One region of the Kitasatospora sp. NPDC001683 genome, then DNA from elsewhere that is predicted to be linked to it. Evidence: riboswitches for the same ligand, from Rfam matches in the RefSeq annotation. Region 1 holds a riboswitch; the other holds the start of a gene.
The links. Region 1 has a riboswitch for cobalamin ahead of ACWCYO_RS27755 (cobalamin biosynthesis protein). Riboswitches for the same ligand answer to the same signal wherever they lie in the genome.
Positions count from the first base shown of each region.

Region 2: it holds a riboswitch for cobalamin, as region 1 does, so the genes downstream of both, ACWCYO_RS15575 (ribonucleoside-diphosphate reductase subunit alpha) here and ACWCYO_RS27755 (cobalamin biosynthesis protein) in region 1, are expected to answer to the same signal.

Region 1 covers NZ_JBSFGK010000061.1:29-4,241, forward strand. Annotated here, with positions in the region: gene ACWCYO_RS27750 (transcriptional regulator) at 175-828, opposite strand; cobalamin riboswitch at 1,079-1,206, shown strand; gene ACWCYO_RS27755 (cobalamin biosynthesis protein) at 1,262-2,371, shown strand; gene ACWCYO_RS27760 (cobyric acid synthase) at 2,522-4,060, shown strand; gene ACWCYO_RS27765 (putative cobaltochelatase) at 4,057-4,213, shown strand, end outside.
Region 2 covers NZ_JBSFGK010000024.1:36,536-40,748, reverse strand. Annotated here, with positions in the region: gene ACWCYO_RS15575 (ribonucleoside-diphosphate reductase subunit alpha) at 1-1,572, opposite strand, end outside; cobalamin riboswitch at 1,766-1,898, opposite strand; gene ACWCYO_RS15570 (glycosyltransferase family 39 protein) at 1,971-3,635, opposite strand; gene ACWCYO_RS15565 (glycoside hydrolase family 26 protein) at 3,632-4,213, opposite strand, start outside.

The DNA.
Region 1 (4,213 bases):
ACCCGCAACGCCCCTCTCCGGGCCACCCCCTCCACCGCCCCTCCCGCAGCGCGTCCCTCTCGCCTGGTCGGGTGGTGGGGGGAGGTGGGGCGTGGGGGTGCGAGGCGGAGCCCGCGCGCCCACGAGGGGGCGGGGGTGTTGTGGGCGCACGAGGCGAAGCCCGATTGGGGGGGGTCAGACCGGAATGGCGGGGTTGTGGGTGCTGAGGAGGTGCCAGAAGCGGGGGGTGAGGGGCGGGGTGGGGGTGCGGGGCTGGGCGGTGGCGCCCCAGTGGGAGGGGACGTGGTGTTCCTGATGGAGGACGGGGAGGACGGCGGCGAGGTCGGCTTCCGGGACGGGGACCAGGTGGGCGAGTGGCCGCAGGTGGGGCTGCCAGCGGCTGCCCACGCACTGGCGTAGGAGGCGGTCGAGGGCCTCGCCGCGCCCGGTGGCCTCGATCAGTTCGGTCAGCCGCAGGCCGAGCACCTGGGCGAGGGCGTGGGTCTGGTCCGGGTCGCCGTCCCAGTGGCCGGTCAGTTCGGCCTGCCGGTAGGCGGGCAGCGGCACGCCTACCCGCTCGGCGACGAGGTCCGGGCTGAGTTCCCGGGCGAGGCGGTGGTCGCGCAGGCTCACCGGGCGGCCGCCCATCAGCTGGTCGGCCGGGCACCAGAGGGCGCGGGCCAGGGCGACGAACTCGGCCTCGCCGGGGCGCAGGTCGCCGTTCTCCCAGGCGAGGACGTGCCCGGCCAGCAGCCGTACGCCGTGCGCGGCCATGCCTTCGGCGACCTGTTCGGGGGTCAGGCCGAGGCCGGCCCGGTGGGCGCGGGCTGCCTCGGGTGAGAACGGCACGGGGGGAGGGGCGGCAGTGGCGGGGGACTTTCTGCGGCGCATGGCACCGAACCGTAGGTGCGGCCCTCGGTCCGTCCCAGCCGCCGAACGCACGAAGTGGAGCTGACGGGCCCTCCCCCGCGCTGGGCGATCGCACAGGCCGGTATCGGTGGCCGGTACCGGTCCGTCGTGTGACCAACCCCTCCGCGACCTCGGTTGACTCCCGGTTCGGCCGCGTGATGGGATCCTGGGGCCAAACGGAGGCATGGAGAGGAAGCCGGTGCGAGTCCGGCGCGGTCCCGCCACTGTCACCGGGGAGCACGCTCGGAAGTGCCACGGCGGGCCGTCAGGAGCCGCTGGAAGGCCCGGGGGTGCGTCCGACCCGGAAGCCAGGAGACTCTCGCCCCCGGTACGTCGATCCAGGGCGCGGACCCTGAGTGAGGACACCCACGCGATGCAGGCTGCCCCGCCCCGTCGGCCCGCCGCCGTGCGCCCGCTGACCCGCGCCGCCGCCTTCGCGCTGGGCGCCGTCGCGGGCTACGCCGCCGACGCCCGTTTCGCCGACCCCCGCCGCGGCCATCCGGTCGCCCTGTTCGGCAGCGCCGCGACCCGCCTGGAGCGGCGCGTGTGGCGCGACGACCGGACCGCCGGGGCCGGGTACACGGCGCTGTGCGTGGGCGCGGTCGCGGCCGGCGCGCTGGCGCTGGACCGTACGGTCGGGCGCCGTCCGCTGGGCCGGGCCGCGCTGGCGGCGGCCGCGACCTGGACGGTGCTCGGCGGCACCTCACTGACCAGGGAGGCGCGCACCATCGGGCGCTCGCTGGCCGCGGGCGATCTGACGGCCGCCCGGGAGCGGCTGCCGCACCTGTGCGGGCGGGATCCGAGCGCGCTGGACGGGCAGCAGATCGCCCGGGCGGTGGTCGAGTCGGTGGCCGAGAACACCGCCGACGCCGTGGTGAACGCGCTGACCTGGGGCACCCTGGCGGGCACGCCCGGGCTGCTGGCCTTCCGCGCCGTGAACACCCTGGACGCCATGGTGGGCCACCGCTCGCCGCGCTACGCCCGCTTCGGCTGGGCCTCGGCCCGGCTGGACGACGTCGCGGGCTGGCCGGGCGCCCGGCTCACCGCGCTGCTGACGGTGGCCGCCGCGCCCGAGCCCCGGACCGCCTGGCGGGTCTGGCGCCGGGACGGCTCCGCCCACCCGAGCCCGAACGCGGGCCAGGCCGAGTCGGCCTTCGCGGGTGCGGTGGGAGTGCGGCTGGGCGGGACGCTCCGGTACCCGCACGAGCCGAAGGGCGCGCCGGAGCGCGGGGGCACCTCCCAGCCGCCAGGTTGGGGGAGACCGTCGGCTCCGGGGCAGGAGCGCCCGGAGGCGAGTGCGGAGCCACGTGAACGCGTGGAGCACCGGCCCGTGCTGGGCGGGGAGTTGCGGCCGGTGACGGTGGACGACATCGAGCGGGCCTGCACGCTGTCCCGGCGGGTGGGCGCGCTGGCGCTGGGTACGACGGTCGCGGGGCACGTCCTGCTGCGGATGCTGTTCGGCAAGAGGAGGGGTGGGGCATGAGCGAGCGCAGCGAGCTCGTCATCGGAAGGTGCGCATCGTGCGAAGCGCCTGCCGAGCGGAGCGAGGTGGACGCATGAGCGAGCGCAGCGAGCTCGTCATCGGAAGGTGCGCATTGTGCGAAGCGCCTGCCGAGCGGAGCGAGGTGGACGCATGAGCAACGCGCTGCTGGTCGCCGGGACGACCTCGGACGCGGGCAAGAGCGTGGTGACGGCCGGGATCTGCCGTTGGCTGGCTCGCCAGGGCGTGCGGGTCGCGCCGTTCAAGGCGCAGAACATGTCGTTGAACTCCTTCGTCACCGCCGACGGTGCCGAGATCGGCCGCGCCCAGGCGATGCAGGCGCAGGCCGCCCGGGTGGAGCCGGAGGCGGCGATGAACCCGGTGTTGCTGAAGCCCGGCGCGGACGGCCGCAGCCAGGTGGTGCTGCTCGGCCGGCCGGTCGCCGAGGTGGGCGCGCTGGACTACCGCGAGCGCAAGCCCGTCCTGCTGGAGCGCGCCCTGGAGTGCCTGGCGGACCTGCGCCGGCGCTACGACGTGGTGGTGTGCGAGGGCGCCGGGTCGCCCGCCGAGATCAACCTGCGCGACCGGGACATCGCCAACATGGGCCTGGCCACGGCCGCCGCCCTGCCGGTGGTGGTGGTCGGGGACATCGACCGCGGCGGGGTCTTCGCGGCGATGTACGGAACGCTGGCGCTGCTGTCCGCGGAGGACCAGCGGCACGTCGCGGGCTGGTTCGTCAACAAGTTCCGCGGTGACGCCCAACTGCTGGCGCCCGGGCTGGAGATGCTGCACGAGCTGACCGGCCGTCCGGTGCTGGGCACCCTGCCGATGCTGCCCGGCCTGTGGCTGGACGCCGAGGACTCGCTGGACCTGTCCACGGTGGTGGACCGGGTGGACGGGCCAGGGCCGCTCGGGGCGGACGTGCTGCGGGTGGCCGTGGTGCGCTTCCCCCGGCTGTCCAACTTCACCGACCTGGACGCGCTGGCGCAGGAGCCGGGCGTGCTGGTGCGCTGGGCCACCCGGCCGGAGGAGCTGGCCGACGCCGACCTGGTGGTGCTGCCCGGCACCCGGGCGACGGTGGCGGACCTCGCCTGGCTGCGCGAGCGCGGCCTGGAGCCGGCGCTGAAGGCGCGGGCGGCGGCCGGGCTGCCGATCCTCGGGGTCTGCGGCGGCTACCAGATGCTGGCGCGCTCGATCGAGGACGAGGTGGAGTCGAAGGCGGGGCTCGTCGGCGGGCTGGGCCTGCTGCCGACGGACGTCCGCTTCGGTGCCGAGAAGGTGCTGGCGCGGCCGGTGGGCGAGGCGTACGGGCAGCGGGTCGAGGGCTACGAGATCCACCACGGGGTGGTGTCGGTCGAGGGAGGGGAACCGTTCATCTCTGATGACGATGGGCAGGGGCTGGACGGCTGCCGGGTCGGCTCGGTCTGGGGCACGACCTGGCACGGCGCACTGGAGAACGACGGCTTCCGCCGCGAACTCCTGTGCGAGGTAGCCGAGTTGGCGGGCCGGGCGTTCGTGCCGGCGCCGGACACCTCCTTCGCCGCGGCGCGCGAGGCCCGGCTGGACCGGCTGGGCGACCTGATCGAGGAGCACGCGGACACCGACGCGCTGTGGAAGCTGATCGAGGGCGGGGTGCCGGCGGCCGGAACGCTGCCGTTCCTCCCGCCCGGGGCACCTGGGAGTGACGCATGAGTGACGTCCGCTATCCGTTCACCGCGATCGTCGGCATGGCCGACCTGCGGCTCGGGCTGCTGCTGAACGCGGTCTCCCCGGCCGTGGGCGGTGTGCTGGTGCGCGGCGAGAAGGGCACCGCGAAGTCGACCATGGTGCGCGCGCTTGCCGGGC
Region 2 (4,213 bases), on a different contig from region 1:
GAAGAAGACGTCCTGCAGGCCCATCACGCCGAGGCCGACCGGCCGCCAGCGCGAGTTGGACGTACCGGCTTCGGCGGTCGGGTAGAAGTTGATGTCCACCACGCGGTCGAGGAACGTCACGGCGGTACGGACGGTGGCGTCCAGCCGCTCCCAGTCCATCGCGCCCAGCAGGTCGTCCGCTGAGGCCCCGGCAGCCACGTGCGCGCCGAGGTTGACCGACCCCAGGTTGCAGACGGCGGTCTCGGAGTCGTCCGTGACCTCCAGGATCTCGGTGCACAGGTTGGAGGAGTGCACCGTGCGGCCCGGCAGCGCGGTCTGGTTGGCGGCGCGGTTGGAGGCGTCCTTGAAGGTCATCCAGCCGTTGCCGGTCTGCGCGAGGGTGCGCATCATGCGGGCGTACAGGGTCTGCGCCGGGATGGTGCGCACGGCCTTGCCGGCCAGCTCGGCCTTGCGGTAGGCCTCGTCGAAGTCGGCTCCCCACAGGTCGACCAGTTCGGGCACGTCGGCCGGGGAGAACAGCGACCAGTCCTCGTTGGCGTTGACCCGGCGCATGAACTCGTCCGGGATCCAGTGCGCCAGGTTGAGGTTGTGGGTGCGGCGCGCCTCCTCACCGGTGTTGTCGCGCAGCTCGAGGAACTCCTCGATGTCGGCGTGCCAGGTCTCCAGGTAGACGCAGGCCGCGCCCTTGCGGCGGCCGCCCTGGTTGACGGCGGCGACCGAGGAGTCGAGGGTGCGCAGGAACGGGACGATGCCGTTGGACTTGCCGTTGGTGCCGCGGATCAGGCTGCCGCGCGAGCGGATGCGCGAGTAGGACAGGCCGATGCCGCCGGCGTGCTTGGACAGGCGGGCGATCTGCGCGTAGCGGCTGTAGATCGAGTCCAGGTTGTCCAGCGGCGAGTCGAGCAGGTAGCAGCTGGACATCTGCGGGTGCCGGGTGCCGGAGTTGAAGAGCGTCGGCGAGGAGGTCAGGTACTCCAGGCGGCTCATCAGGCCGTACAGCTCGGCCACTTCGCGCACCGACTGCTCGGTGTCGCCGACCGCCAGGCCGCAGGCGACGCGGAGCAGGAAGTGCTGCGGGGTCTCGATGACCTTGCGGGTGATCGGGTGGCGCAGCAGGTAGCGGGACTGGACGGTGCGCAGGCCGAAGTACTCGAAGCGGTCGTCGCCCGCGGTGTCGATCAGGGCGTCGAGGGCGGCGGCGTGCTTGGCGACGAAGGCCGCGGTGGTGTCGCCGATCAGGCCCTCGGTGTGGCCGACGGCGATCGAGGCGGAGAAGGAGACCGAGCCCTGGCTGTTCGCCTCGTCGACGATCTCCAGGGCGAGCAGGCGGGCCGCGAGCTTCGAGTACTGGGGGTCCTCGGCGATCATCGACGCGGCGGCGTCCACGGCCAGCCCGCGCAGCTCGGCGAAGTCCGAGCCGGCGTGGCGACCGCGCAGCGCGGCGGCGGCGACATGGCCGGGGTCGACCTCGGTGAGGTCGGCGCTGCGGTCGGTGAGCAGCCGCAGCAGCGCGCCTCCGGGGTCGGAGACCGTCGGGTCGGTGAAGGCGGTACCGGAGCCCTGGGTGGGCAGGGTGGCTGAGGCAGCGGTGGTCAAGGCGCTCTCTCCTGGCGGCGATCGGCGGCGTGATCGGGGTCACCCGGGCCGATCTGGGCAGGGGAGCACGGCGCGAACGCGGGGACGCGTCGCGCGAGGTGTCTCCCCGGCCCGCCCGCGAGGCCCGGAGGGGTGGTGCTGAGTGCCGGCGCGGCCTCTGCGGGAGGGCCGTGGCGCACGCTGTCCGGCAGGTACTCGGACTCGCGGGTACGGCTGTTGGGGCCGCCCGCACACCGCTGCGGGGCAGTCCCGGACTCTCACCGGGTTCCCCTGCATCGACAGCAGGAGTGAGCATACATGTAGTGCCGGCTGACTGCGGCGGCACCATATGTTGTGCCTGTCGTGTCGTGCGCGCCGACGGGCTGGGCGGCCCGTCAGTGCTTCAGGTAGACCTTGTACGTACTCGAATCGCCGGTCGGGGAGGTGAATTGGGCGATCAGCCGGTAGTGCCCGCTGGCGGTCAGGGCGGCGCTCAGCGCCCGGTCGGTGGCCTCCGGGGCGGTGCTGTCGAGGACGACCATGGTGAACCAGCCGTCCCGGATCGCGGCGGTGCTGCCGTCCTCGCCGTGGTGCTGCATTCCGGCGCCGTCGCGGTAGTCCGTCCCGGCCCGCGCGGAGACCCACTGTTCGGGCTTGGAGACGCTGCCGAGGTAGTACTCGGCGAGTCCGTCGACCTCGGTGAGGTAGTGGCCCTGGGGAACGGCGTGGGCCCGCAGGACGGCCAGCAGGCGGCCGGAGTCGGGCCCGTTCTGGTAGCGCAGGGCGGACTGCTCCATGCCGAGGGCGAGCAGCGCGACCCAGACCAGGATGCCGAGTTGGGGGTGGCGGAAGTGGGCGCCGACCAGCCGGGTGAGGCCGAGCCCCGCGATCGGGGTGGCGAGCAGCATGCCGTAGCCGAGGTGGCGGAACAGCGCCCCGGAGGTGCCGGTCGACAGGTGGACGGCGGGGATCAGCAGCGCGGTGGCGGTCAGCACGGCGCCGAGCAGGACCCGCCCCGCCCGGGTGGTGGCGGCGCGCTCGCCCTCGGGCGACTCGTGTTCGGTCATCTGCTCGCGGCGGGCGTACGAGATCGTGCCGGCCACCGCGAGGACGGTGAACAGTCCGCCCCACTGGAGGGTGCCGAGCAGGATGGAGCCGGCCGAGCCGGGGGCGTTGCCGTGCGCGGGGGACCAGTGCGCGACCTTGCCCAACTGGCCGTAGGGCAGCAGCAGGAGGGCGGTGCCGACGGCCAGCAGCAGGGCGCGCAGGGCGGCCGGGCCGGGCCGGCGGTGCGGCCAGGCGCAGGCGAGGGCCAGCAGGACCAGGGCGGGGACGGCCAGGACCGCCGAGTACGCGACGGCACAGGCCAGCGCGGCGGGCGGGGCGGCGGTCAGGACCAGGGCCGGTGAGCGCCGGGCGGTGAGCACCGTGAGCCAGGCCGTGAGGGCGACCAGGAGGACGGCGAGGGACTCGGGGGCGCCGTAGAAGCCGACCACGACGGTGGACTGCAGCACGGCGTAGGCGGCTATGCCGCAGATGGCGACCCGTTCGTTGAACAGCCGCCGGGTCAGCGAGTACAGCAGCACCGTGGTGAGCAGTCCGAAGCCGAGGCTGAGCAGCCGGGTGCCCCAGATGCCGCCCGCGTTCGCGGCGGCGCCGGCCAGCGGCGGGTACAGCCACGGCGAGCCGGGGACGCGGTCGAGCAGGTCGGTGGTGACCGGGGTGCCGTGCAGGAGGTGGTCGAGCTGCTGGCGGCCGGCGACCATGGCGGCGGCCTCGTCGGGGTGCGCGGCGGCGAGCAGGCGCAGCGAGAGCGCGGCCTGGACGGCCAGGACGGCGCCGAGCAGGCCGCGGGCGATCCAGCGCCGCCGGGGGCTGGAGGCCGGGTCCCAGCCGATCGCGGGGACCTGCGGGATGGTGTACGGGGCCAGCTCGACGCCGTCGGGGTTGTCCACGGCCACGGCCACGGCCGCGGCTCGGCGGGGTGCGGCCCCATCGGGGGCGATCGGCTCGGCGTCGAGGGGGTGCTGGGGGGAGGACTCGGGCTCTGTGCTCATCATGGGTTCCGGATGTCGAAGCCGTAGCGGGGGGCGGACACGCGCTTCTTGAACTCGGCGAGGGTGTCCGGAACGGTCTCGACCCGCCAGTCCGCCCGCTTGATCATGTTGAACCAGATGAAGCCGACGATGTCGTCGTGCGCCTCCAGCCCGGTGAACAGCTGGTCGACGAAGTCGCGCTGGTGCCTGCCCTGTTCGGCGGCGGTCTCGCTGATGAAGAAGGGCTTCTTGCAGAAGGTGCGGATCTCGGCCATCGTCGCGCCGTACAGGGCCTCGAAGGTCTTGGGGCTGTCGTTGGTGAAGTAGCCGGTCATGCCGGCCCAGTCGACGTAGTCGTCGCCCGGGTAGTACGGCGCGAGGCGGGTGTTGGGCGCGGGGACGGTGATGTTGGGGCTCCAGACCCAGATCACGTTGGTCGCGCCGGCCCGGTCGAACAGGTCGTGCACGTGGCGCCAGGCCGCGACGAAGTCCTGGGGGCTGGCGGTCTTGCGGCCCCACGGGTACCAGTCGCCGTTCATCTCGTGGGCGATGCTGATGGCGATGGGCTGGTCGAGCTTGGCGACCGCCTTGGCCACGCCGCG